3 regions of the Paraburkholderia sp. RL18-101-BIB-B genome follow, and region 1 is predicted to be linked to each of the others. Evidence: predicted binding sites of a transcription regulator. Region 1 holds the regulator's gene; each other region holds the start of a gene.
What was found. Region 1 encodes LexA, which represses DNA repair genes until DNA is damaged. Its sites were predicted from a motif close to ACTGTATNNNNATACAGT; they were not measured.
Positions count from the first base shown of each region.

Region 2: P0D73_RS47090 (CppA family protein) is a predicted target of LexA. The motif match lies at 1,983-2,000, and genes of this name have one in related genera.
Region 3: imuA (translesion DNA synthesis-associated protein ImuA) is a predicted target of LexA. The motif match lies at 1,685-1,702, and genes of this name have one in related genera.

Region 1 covers NZ_JARESV010000002.1:310,901-314,998, forward strand. The annotation lists gene cysT (sulfate ABC transporter permease subunit CysT) at 1-622, opposite strand, end outside; gene P0D73_RS04385 (sulfate ABC transporter substrate-binding protein) at 761-1,801, opposite strand; gene lexA (transcriptional repressor LexA) at 2,115-2,765, shown strand; gene P0D73_RS04395 (hypothetical protein) at 2,838-3,182, shown strand; gene P0D73_RS04400 (DUF2939 domain-containing protein) at 3,290-3,958, shown strand; gene P0D73_RS04405 (universal stress protein) at 4,008-4,098, opposite strand, start outside.
Region 2 covers NZ_JARESV010000039.1:61,778-65,875, forward strand. The annotation lists gene P0D73_RS34970 (sensor domain-containing diguanylate cyclase) at 1-975, opposite strand, end outside; gene P0D73_RS47090 (CppA family protein) at 1,671-1,955, opposite strand; partial or broken gene P0D73_RS47020 (IS6 family transposase) at 2,067-2,135, opposite strand; gene P0D73_RS34975 (winged helix-turn-helix domain-containing protein) at 2,200-2,427, opposite strand; gene P0D73_RS34980 (hypothetical protein) at 2,801-2,989, opposite strand; gene P0D73_RS34985 (alkaline phosphatase family protein) at 3,225-4,098, shown strand, end outside.
Region 3 covers NZ_JARESV010000013.1:532-4,629, reverse strand. The annotation lists gene ku (non-homologous end joining protein Ku) at 1-27, shown strand, start outside; gene P0D73_RS19780 (tetratricopeptide repeat protein) at 24-866, shown strand; partial or broken gene P0D73_RS19775 (hypothetical protein) at 1,071-1,288, opposite strand; gene P0D73_RS19770 (hypothetical protein) at 1,361-1,570, opposite strand; gene imuA (translesion DNA synthesis-associated protein ImuA) at 1,717-2,424, shown strand; gene P0D73_RS19760 (Y-family DNA polymerase) at 2,354-3,823, shown strand; partial or broken gene P0D73_RS19755 (PHP domain-containing protein) at 3,829-4,098, shown strand, end outside.

The sequences.
Region 1 (4,098 bases):
CGAATGCCAACGCGAAGCCCGTCAACAAGGCCGGAAACACCGCCGGCAACACCACGCGGCGAAACGTCAGCCAGCGCGAGGCGCCGAGGCACGCCGCCGCTTCTTCCTGTTCACGCTCGAACTCTTCGAGCACCGGCTGCACCGTGCGCACGACGAACGGCAAGCCGATGAACGTCAGCGCGACCAGCACGCCCGCGGGCGTAAAAGCGATCTTCAGGCCGAGCGGTTCGAGGAACTGCCCGATCCAGCCGTTGCCCGCGTACACGGCCGCGAGCGAAATGCCGGCGACCGAGGTGGGCAGCGCGAACGGCAGATCGACCACGGCGTCGACGATACGTTTGAACGGGAACGTGTAGCGCACCAGCACCCACGCCACCAGAAAACCGAACACCGCGTTGATCAGCGCGCCGCCGAGCGCGGAAAAGAAGGTGAGCCGATACGACGCGAGCACGCGCGGCGAACTCACCGCCCGCACGAACTGGCTCCAGTCGAGCGTCGCGGTCTTGAGAAAGGTCGCCGCAAGCGGAATCAGCACCACGAGGCTCAGATAAGCCACCGTGATGCCGAGTGTCAGGCCAAAACCGGGCAACGCGCTCGGTTTTCGGAAGGTCAACGTCGTCATGCTCGTTACTCGTTCAGGTTGATGCTCGTGTTGCCGGCCGCCGGGCCCTGGCGGCCAAAAGCGCGCCCATGGGCGCGCTTGGGAGTGACGCGTTGCCGCGCCGCTTCGTTGCCTATGCCGGTTCCGGCATCGGCAGTGTTATTGCGGTTGATAGATCGAATCGAACACGCCGCCATCGGCAAAGTGCGTCTTCTGCGCGTTGGCCCAGCCGCCGAACGAATCGTCCACCGTGTACAGCTTCAGCTTCGGAAACTTGGCGGTCAGCTCAGCCGGCACCTTGTTCGAACGCGGACGGTAGAAGTTCTTCGCCGCGATCTCCTGCCCTTGCTCGCTATACAGGAAGTTCAGATACGCTTCGGCGACCTTGCGCGTGCCGTGCTTGTCGACGACCTTGTCCACCACGGCGACCGGCGGCTCCGCCAGAATGCTGACCGACGGCACCACGATCTCGAACTTCTCCGGACCAAATTCCTTCAGCGACAGGAATGCTTCGTTTTCCCACGCGATCAGCACGTCGCCGATACCGCGTTGCACGAAGCTGGTGGTCGCGCCACGCGCGCCCGAATCCAGCACGCCGGCGTTCTTATAGAGCTTGCCGACGAACTCCTTGGCCTTCTGATCATTGCCGCCCGGTTGATGCTCGGCATACGCCCAGGCCGCGAGGTAGTTCCAGCGCGCGCCGCCCGAGGTCTTCGGATTCGGCGTGACGATCGACACGCCCGGCTTGGTCAGATCGTCCCAATCCTTGATGTGCTTCGGGTTGCCCTTGCGCACCAGAAACACGATCGTCGACGTGTACGGCGACGCGTTATCCGGCAAGCGCTTCTGCCAGCCCTTGTCCAGCAAACCCTTGCCGGCCAGTGCGTCGATATCGTATGCAAGCGCCAGCGTCACCACGTCGGCCTGCAGGCCGTCGAGCACCGAGCGCGCCTGGGCGCCCGAGCCGCCGTGCGACTGCTTGAAGGTGATCGTCTCGCCCGTCTTCGCCTTCCATTCCTTGCCGAACGCCTGGTTGACGTCCTGATACAGCTCGCGCGTCGGGTCGTAGGACACGTTCAGCAGCGTCGTGTCGGCGGCGTGCGCCTGCGCCATCACGCCGAGCGCGCCCGCCGCGCCCAATGCGAGTGCCGCGATCAGTTTTTTCGTCCTGCCTGCCAGCCCCGTACCTTGGTGATCCATGTCAACTTTCTCCGCGTTGTGTCCGCTGAAACAGCGTGTGGTGTCTTTTTACGTCGCGGTCACGTGCACATGAGCGCCAACTGGAGGCCAGTCTATCGAAGGGCTTTCATCATTAAAAATAATGTTTCTTCATTCTTTAATACGCAAAAGTGGTAATGACAGCTGGATAAGGCGTTGCGGCAGGAAAACGGGTGTTTGAGCGTCGCTTGACGGCGCTGGAACGACACCCTTCACCCCGAACTTAAAGTAAAGCTTGAATTGCGCCGAATACTGTATAAAAATACAGTCACCTGTTCATACATACAGTGGCGCCATGACCAAACTCACCGCACGACAGCAGCAGGTTTTCGATCTGATCCGCAGGGCTATCGAACGCACCGGCTTTCCGCCCACCCGCGCGGAGATCGCCGCCGAGCTGGGTTTCAGCTCGGCCAACTCGGCAGAAGAACATCTGCGCGCGCTGGCTCGCAAGGGCGTGATCGAACTCGCGGCCGGCGCATCGCGCGGCATTCGCCTGCTGGCCGGCCCGGAAGACTCGCCGCACCAGTTCACGCTGCCGCACGCCAGCATCATGCAACTGTCGCTGCCGCTCATCGGGCGGGTTGCCGCGGGCAGCCCGATCCTCGCGCAGGAACATATCTCGCAGCACTATGCGTGCGACCCGGCGCTGTTCTCGAGCAAGCCCGACTACCTGTTGAAGGTGCGCGGGCTGTCCATGCGCGACGCGGGCATCTTCGACGGCGACCTGCTCGCGGTACAAAAGCGCAGCGAAGCCAAAGACGGCCAGATCATCATTGCCCGGCTTGGTGACGACGTCACGGTCAAGCGCCTGAAGCGCAGGCCGAACGGGCTCGAGCTGATCGCCGAGAACCCCGATTACGAAAACATCTTCGTTGAAACCGGCAGTGCGGAGTTCGCGCTGGAGGGTATCGCCGTGGGGCTGATCCGCCCCGGCGAGTTTTAACCCTCTCGCCCGTTCGACAAAATAAGAAGCCGCGCCAACGTCGCATCAACGTTGCATCGCCTGGAGAGTCTCATGGAACGTCTTGCCCGCCTGCTGCCCTTTCGCCAGTTCGGTCGTCTGCGCCATCTTCGCAAGCTGGTGCCCTGCTCATTGATCGAGGCGGCCACGCTCGGCACGCCGTCGCTGTTCGACTCGCCCGAGGCCGCGCCGAGCCTGCCGTCGTCGATGCCGGCATTTGCCCGCGTGTCGTTGAATTCGGGCTTGAATACGGCGGAACCGGCGCGTCGCGCACCGGTGCGGGTTTATCACGGGCCGTCGCGTCTGATCATGGTCGGCACGATGGACGCGGTTTGCCGCATGATCGACCGCTGCATCGCCGATGAAGCCAACGTGCATGGGGCGGTGTTCGAGTCTTGATGGGTCTTGATGTGTCTTGAACGGGACAGCGAGAGATGTATTGCGTGGGATCGTTTTCGCGTGGCTGCGGTCCACGTTAGATCACACCTGATGGAGAGTCCCACTCGATGGCAGTTTCAAAACGTACCAAACGCAGCAGCAAGCGCGGCATGCATGGCGGCGCCGCCCGGCCGCTGATCGTCACGCTGATCGTGATCGTGGTGATCGCCGCGCTGGGGTTTGCTTACGCGACACCGTACATCGCGCTGAACAATCTCAAACGCGCGGCCGATGCGCGCGACGCGCAAACCGTCAATCAGTATGTCGACTTCCCCGCGTTGCGTGAGAGCCTGAAGGAGCAAGTCGCCGGCTTGCTGACACGGCGGCTTGGCGCGCACAGCAACGGCAATCCATTGGCCGCCATTGGCGCGATGATCGGCGTTGCGTTGATCGGTCCGCTCGTGGATGCGTATGCCACACCGGACGGCGTGGCGGCCTTGCTGAACGGCATGCCGCCGCGCGGCGATCCGGGCGAGCGGCCACCCGCGCCCCCGGCCGCGAATAATCCGCCGGACGCCGCTGCGACCGCACCTGCGCCTGCAGCTCCCGCAAACGGCAACGCGGCCAATGTCAACTCCGCGCCACCGCAACCGCCGCAAACCACGGCGGGCTATCGCGGCCTCAACGAGTTCGTCGTCACGTACCAGCATGGCGCCGGCGACGCGCGTTACTCGGCGATCTTCCAGCGCGAGGGCGTATTCACGTGGAAGCTGGCCGCGGTCAACCTGAACGAGTGATCACCTGATGCCGTCAGGCCGAGGCGGCCGGTCACGTGACTAGCCCGCCTCAAGCCGCCGCTTGCTGCTGCTCCTGCGCTGAAGAACACGCCACCAGAATGCTGCACGAGACACGGTCGAGCAGCGGCGTATTGCCCGCG
Region 2 (4,098 bases), on a different contig from region 1:
TAGTTCACGCGACAACAGCAACGATCCTGCCCCAAGGATCACGCCGAACACCGCCATCACGATCTCAAGTCGCCTGGCCCGGCGTTGCCATTCCGCGTAAATGTCGTTCTCCGCGGGTGCCACGTCGACTATGATCGGAAGCCCGGGTAGGTGCTTGTACACGTAGAGCCTGCGGATCCCATCGATTGAGGCAGTGCCAGCGAACGCACCTTCGTTTGTCGACATCGCCTGAATAAACACGGGGGCGTTTCGGATGTCACGCCCAACCACCTTCGGATCGTAGGGCAATCGGGTGATCATGGTTCCGTTCGTCTCGATCACTGCCGCTGTGCCGCGCTCCCCCACGGACAGGCCGTCCAGTAGAGCGCGGAAATAGTCGATGCTCAGCGTCCCAACCACGACACCGCCGAAAGAGCCGTCCGTGCGCGTAATCCGGCGACTCAGGGCAATCGTGAGCGCGCCGTCGCGCAGCCGCGACGCGTAGGGTTTGCTGATGTAGAGGCCGGTGTTGCCGCTGTCGCGGTGAAAGCTGAAATAGTCACGGTCAGCGAAGTTCCCGACCCGCGCCGGTATGAATCGGGAGTCCAGGACGATGTCGCCGCGCTCACTCATCACGAATATGGAGCCGAGGTACTTACCCGAAGCGGCGCGGTCGAACAACACCCCGCTTCGGATCCTCGGGGGGAGTGCCATCACCTGCGGATCCGCCACCCCGTCCGCTACCGCTTGCAGCGAAAGATCGTAGAGCTCGATGTTGCGAGCGATGTCCCGCTCGATGACGAGCATCAGGTTCCGTGCATTTTCCTCGGCGTGGTTGTAGGCATCGTTGCGTGACTCGAAAAGCACCCACGCGCAAAGGCTGCACGTGAACAGCGTCAGCAAAACACCACAAACGATCACACCAGATGGCGACAACACCCGCGAGGCGGCTGACGAAACGGATCGGCGCACAGAAAGCGATAGTGACGAACGCATGGAGCCTCATGAGACGAATTCATCCGCACGGTCTGAACAAACGTTGCCGCGCGCACGGGGCGGCACGGGTGCCTTCCGATAACAAGCCATCGTCATTTCTCGCGGCGCACGAGACCCCAAAACGACTCTGATTATCGCCGCACAGGATCTGACAAAATCATTACTTGAGTAATTTACTGGAACGCCAAGAGGCCGCCTTTTCAAATACCCGAGGCGACACTTGCCCAGCCACCGCAGGCGAGATGGTATCTGCGGACAATCATTTGGACGCCGTGGGATGATAAATCGTATTCGACCGGTGGCAAGGGATGTCAACGCAGATAAGGACCGTTTCACAGTTTTCCTGATGGACGGCGGCAAGTTGAAAATCCCCTTCCAACGATTTACCAGACTGCTCGCCGCATCGCGAGAGCAAAAGGCAAGCGGTTCGTGTGAACGCCGATGTCCCGGCAGCAGCGACGTTTCTTCGACGCCCGTCGAGTACAGGATGAACGGCCAGCAACTCCCCCGTCCTCGTAAATGCGGATATCGTGAGCCAAGCTGTGCACGTAGAGCGTGCGCCGCGGGTGCCCGTTGTCAAGCTGAATGACTGTGGCTCTCACCTGGCGCAAACGTCACTTCCAGAATCCGTCTGTCAGAAGCGGCCGATGTGACGTGATCGGATCGGCGTTCTCGCTAGATTAGACGTCAAAGAATCAAACACGCACCGAACCGGGGCCGCGCCTTGCCGCAGCCGCGGCCAGAATTTCGCGGATTGAAGCGAGTGACCGCTCGGCAGTCGCAGTCGATATGCGTGGGCCCGACTCGCCGAATATTGGCGGCCTCAGACCTAGGCATCGGCAGACACGAGACACATAGGGCTTTGTCGGGCCGCCGCACCGCTCAGCGGCCGCGCCAAGGGCGGCCTCGCCGACCTGCTCCCGCATCCAGGCGAGCGTTCGGCGATCCTTGTCGTTAAGAATACGAATCAGATGTTCCATATTGCCGACCCTGTATATATAACCAGTACTGTTAATATATACAGTATTGCTGCTGCGTTCAAGGTGAAAGTAGCGGTTCCACCGCGACCGCCGCCGATACACACTGCACCGGCGAACGGCACAACCGATCACCACCGCCGGAAAGCGATGGCCATCATAGAGTGATTTCGTATTTTTCATCGCCGATTTACGCGGCCACCGCAGCAACGTGACAAGGCCCCTACGATGATTGACCGGCGTTCGACTAGTGAGAAGGAGAACTCGACAAACGATAGCGTCGACTCCGAACCGTTTCGATCATTGTGTCCAATGGTCGAAACGCGTCGCGGAGGAACTTGATATGGACATCGACCGTGCGCTCACTGGCATGGGGTTGTGCCATCCAGACCTCCTGGACAAATGCGTCACGGGAAAGTACCTCTCCTGGATGCGCCAAATAAAGACGTAGGAGCTTGAATCCTGTCGGCGACATAGTGACAGCAACTTCTCGGTCCTCCCGCCGTACGAATACTCGATGTGACGTGAGCGACACGGTGATCCCAGGGACGCTCAAAAAATATCCTGGGAGTTCACGTTTGGTTGTGGGCGCAACATAACCTGTACACGGGCAAACAATTCCCTTGTTGAAAAGGGCTTGACGAGATAGAAGTCCGCCCCGGCATCAACAGAGACAGTCCCGTCATGTCAGGCAACGTCCAGCCAAGAATCACAGCCGCCGGCAACCGCTCATCAATTAACTCCTTCGCCTTTTTTCCCCGTGAATGCAACCAGGTCGATGCCCCGCTTCCTGTGCATGTAGCCATAGCAGTTCGGCTATCGAGGGATCATCTTCAACAATCAGAATTTCAGACATGTTGCTGGCCGAGGATCAGCGCGAGAGGTGGATTCGGAGCTACAAAAATCTGCCAGAGTTTATCCGTGAGAGGCGTGATGATAACCGCTGCCTTCCAGTTAATTGCGAACTGCAACTTTTTTTTCGACATCTCCTGGACACATTTATCGGAGAGCCAATTTTGTCGGCTTTCTGAAGACATGTTTGGTAGGTCCTGTTGACGCGCCATCGCGAATTGCAAGCCAATATTCAGGTTTCTGCCGCTAAAGTTTCACTCAGGGGTGTTCCAATTCGCCCTGCTTTAAAGGCAGTCGTGGCAGTTGCACTTCTAATAACATCCCAGGCAAGCTCCGCACGTAGTTGAAAGTGAACGCGCTGCACCGCGCAATCGGAGTTTGCTCTGAAGGGCGTATACAACCAACAGGGGCTCCCCCACAATGTCGGTCAACTCAACAAGTCGCACCACCACTCTTCTTCTAACTTCGATCGCGGCAGCCTGCGTGCTGACCGCTTGCGGAGGTAATGACAACTCTACACCGGCGGCCAGCAACGCCCCCACGCAGACATTCGCGGGCGCCGTCGCCGCCGCCGGCTTCGTGCCGGGCAGCACGACTGGCGATCCAATCCTCAAGGCAGGCTACTACGCTGGCGCGACCGTGTGCGTCGACGCGAACGGCAACGGCAAGTGCGACGGGGCTGAAACCATCGCGACAACCGACAGCACGGGCCATTTCACGCTGAAAACCAGCGGCAGCGGCCAACTGATAGCCGACGTGAGCACCAAGGCCACCAACACGGCGACCGGCGCAGCCGCCCCGAGCCACATGATCCTGCGCGCCTCGGCGGCACAGATCGCCGACCAGGGCGCGACGAACGTCGTGATCAGCCCGATGTCGAGCGAAGTTCAGCGTCTGGTTGAAGCGAACGGCACGACCTACGCCACCGAGAAGGCCAACCTCGCGACGCGCCTGAGCGGTCCGGGTGTGGCCGCTTCGGCAGCGACTGTCGCGGCCGCCGACGTGCTCGGCGACGTGAACAAGCTGTCGGGCGCCGAGCAGTCGGCGATCCTCTTTGAAGACAATGCACTGACGAACCGCTATACGTACGCAACGACCAAGCTCGATCGCGGCGACATGTACCCGGATAACCTCGCGGTTGCGGGCGGCGATCCGTCGCTCGTCGGCAAGGCGGGTGTGACCTCGACGACGGCCGTTGTGCCGACACAGACGCAGACGCCGATCACGTTCGCGCAGTCGCAGCAGGCTGCGTTCAACGTCGAAGGCATTCCGCGCTATGACGCGGTCTTCATTG
Region 3 (4,098 bases), on a different contig from region 1:
CCAGCAAAGGTCCGGGCTCGCAAGTGACGAAGCGCAATAACTCGCACGACTACTCGCTGCGCAGCCTACAGTCGTTGCTTGGTGTGTCGCGAAGAGTGCTGTCCGGCCTGATGGAAGCCGGATTTGTACAGCCCGCGCGCGGCCGACGCAACGAGCTTCGGTTCACGTTTCAGGACGTCGTGGTTTTGCGCACAGCATTCCAGCTGCAATCCGCGAACATCGCTTCGCGCAAGATTCTGCGCGCCCTCGCCAAGCTGAAGGCGGACCTGCCAGAAGAACTGCCGCTTTCCGGCATCCGTATCACGGCGGTCGGCGACACTGTGGCTGTCAAGACTGGACGGGCGCAATGGGACGCGGCCTCAGGCCAGCATCTGCTGGATTTCGAAGTCGCGCCCATTCAGGGCGATGTTGCGTTCCTTGACACAGCGCCACGAAATCTGAAAAGCCGGGAGCACCAAGCCGAGGAGTGGTTTGCACTCGGAGAACAGTTCACTCATACCGACGTTGTCGGGGCGGAGCAGGCTTACCGGAAGGCGCTCGAGCTGGCACCGAAGCCGCACTACCATGCATATACGAACCTGGGTGTGTTGCTATGCGAGGCCGAAACGCGTTGTGAAGAGGCGCTGTCTGTGTTTGACCAAGCACTGAAGCATTTTCCGGACGACGCACTTCTGCATTTCAATCGCGCCGTCGTCCTCGAAGAACTCAAACGCTACGATGTGGCGGTAGAAGCGTACGAGCGATGCATCGAACTCGACCCGGCGCATGCTGACGCTCACTTCAATCTCGCCCGGCTAAGCGAGATACGCGGCGACAAACAGGGGCTCTTAAGGCACCTAAGTGCATACCGCAGGCTCATTGGTTGATGGCGGCCGTTGCGTGAAAGCAGTTGCTGCGAGCTTGAGCTCGAACGTGTTCAGAGTGCGTCGTGGCAATGATGAAACTTCTTGATACCAGGCCATCGGCCGCGCCAATGTTCCGACAAACACTTTTCTTCGGCGACTGACGCGCTTCTTTCTGGCCGCGCTACAGAAGGTTAGTCCACAAGAGTCGCAGCAGCAGCCTGCGCGCTAGCCGTGGCTATCTACCCACGCCCGACACCACGAAAGGCCTACCAGCTCTGCTTCTTCGTCAGTATCGAAAGCGCCGAGTACCCCGGATACCTCGACGACCTTGGTGTCGCGGGTGACCGTGCCGCTTCCTGCGATTTCGCCGGCTGTGGGATTCCTTCCTGCTGCAAGATGGCATGACCCCACAGCGTGTATCCACGGTATTTCTCAGTTTGCATCTGTTGACCTCGAAGGACCTCTGAACCGATTCTTCTCGATGATTGGCCGAGTTCGCGCGACTCGGCAAGCAGCTACTGCTTAAGGCGTTGAGTCTCGACTCCGGCCATCTTCAATGTGGCGCCAATCATCTTCAGCTCCTGGCCGAAATCGAGCGGCCATTCCTCGCCGTCGCACCGCACGGTCATGCCGTTGTGCATCGAAATCAGACTACGTGCCTTGTACAAGGCATCCACAAGTTTCGATTCGCGTTCGGCCTCCCGAACCCATTCATCTGCTCTCATGATGGACCTCCTCTGAACACGGAAGCAGGGTATGAAGCCGAGCGACGGATGCCGCGCAGCCCCCTTACCTCAAATAAAAGTGACAGTTCACGCCTACGAATTTGCGTGTACGATACTGTATAAATATACAGGTTTTTTGTTGCCACATGTCCAGCGCTACCGTCACGGCCGAAGAGATACACCCGTCCTTGTGGCGTGCGTCCCAGCTCGCGCGTGGCCGTGGGCGGGTCGTTGAGACCGGCTATCCCGCGCTGTCGACCGAGCTTCCCGGCGGGGGCTGGCCGGTCGGTGCGCTCATCGACCTGATGGTGCAGCAGGCCGGGGTTGGTGAATTGCGACTGTTGCGCCCGGCACTCAGTGGTTCGGGCAACCGCCCTGTGGCGTTTGTGCAGCCGCCGCACACCCCGGACGGGCTTGGACTCAGCTACATCGGACTTCCTATTGACCAGGTCTTGCGGGTGAAAGCGCAGAAGACCGCAGATGCGCTCTGGTCGGCTGAGCAGATTCTGCGGACAGGCAGTTGCGGTGCGCTCATCTTTTGGACGCAGTACGCGCAGGCCTCATCGCTTCGACGCCTCCATCTGGCTGCGCAGTCATCCGAGACGCTTTTTGTGATGGTCAGGCCTCTGGCTGCCGCACAGGATTCATCGCCCGCGCTTTTGCGGCTCGCTTTAAGACCATCAGCCGACGGTCTGACCGTCGACATTGTCAAACGACGAGGGCCCGCGCGCGCAGAGCCTCTGTCGATTCCCCTTCAACCCACTCCTGTATTGCTTTCCCGACATGCGCGTCTTTCTCGCCGTCCACTTGCCCAAGCTGCCGCTCGAGGTGTTCCGACCGAAGTGGTCATCTGAGCTCGCGCACGGAAGTGCAGTACTGGAGAAAGACAAAGTGGTCATTACAGACAGCACGGCACGTGCAGCTGGCGTGCGCCTCGGGATGAAGCGCGGCGGAGTGCTGACACTGTCGCCGGAAACGGAGATGCATGAGCGCGATGTCGCCAGGGAGGCAGCAGCACAGCGCGAGGTGGGCATCGCCCTGATGCGCTTTTCACCTGAGGTCGCCTTGCTTGACGAAGCGACCGTCGTGGTTGAGGTCGGCGCGAGTCTGCGACTTTTCGGCGGACTGCTTGCATTGTGCAGGGAAGCGAAAGCGGTCCTTGGGACGCTCGGACTTACCGCACGCATCAGCGCTGCACCCACCGGCCAGGGTGGCTGGCTGCTCGCAAAGTTCGGGAACCGGCGCGTGCTCAAGCTGGCATCGCTTGAGCAACGGCTGGCCGCTTTGCCGATGATGGCCGTTCCTGAGGTTCGTCCGTTCGGAGACTGGTTCTCCGGACTCGGATGCGAAACCATTGCCGACGTAAGACGCCTGCCACGCGCTGGCCTGCAGCGGCGATGTGGCGAACATCTGCTTGATTCGCTCGACCGCGCGTTCGGCACGGCTCCCGAGCTGTTTGACTGGCTCGAACTGCCGCCCACTTTTTCCGCACGCATTGAAATGCCGGACCGCCTCGAGCATGCCGACGGTGCGGTGTTCGGTGCGCATCGACTCATCGTGCAATTGTGCGGCTGGCTTTGCGCCAAGCAGTTGGCGGTCACGGCGATTAAGCTGCTGCTCGAGCATGAACGTGGGCGCGACGCCATCGAACCGGCGTTGATTGAAATTGCGTTGGGCGAGCCGACGTGGAAAGAGGAGCATCTGGTCAGGCTGCTCAAGGAGCGGCTGCATCGCATTGAGCTGGCTGCGCCCGTCATCGCGCTGCGACTCGATGCCTCCAGAGTGGAATCCGCAGCGCCGGCATCTGACACGCTATTCCCGGAGCCGGGAGGTTCGAAGGAAGACCATGCGCGGCTTCTCGAGTTACTTGTTGCGCGGCTCGGAGAGGACAACGTTCTTCGCCCCGCACCGACTGCCGACCATCGCCCGGAGGTCGCAAACCGTTGGGTGCCGGTGACACTCAAGTCGAAGCAGGAAGCACTTCCGCTCGGCCTTCCAAGACCGACCTGGATGCTGGACAACCCGGTCCGCTTATTGACGCGCCAGCACCGTCCGTTTTATGGCTCAACGCTGCGCATGGTATCGCCAGGCGAACGCATCGAAAGCGGTTGGTTTGATGGGGAGTTGGTCACGCGGGATTATTTTGTCGCGCAGGCGGAGGACCAAAGCTGCTACTGGATTTATCGTGAACGCATAAGCAGTCGCGACGCAGAAGAAGACCAGCGTTGGTTCCTTCATGGCCTGTTTGGATGACCGTCATGGATTCCACGTTTTCCACGCTGCCGGACTACGCAGAGCTGTTCTGCTTTTCAAATTTCACGTTCTTGCACGGTGCTTCCCACTCGGAAGAGCTCTCTGAGCGAGCGGCGCAGCTAGGGTACTCAGCCCTTGCAGTCACGGACGAGTGCTCGCTCGCCGGCGTTGTGCGTGCGCATGTCGCTGCAAAGGAAGCAAAGCTGCCGTTTATAGTTGGTTCGTACTTTCGCTTGGTCAAAGCTGACGGGTCCCCAGCGTTCGGGCTGATTCTC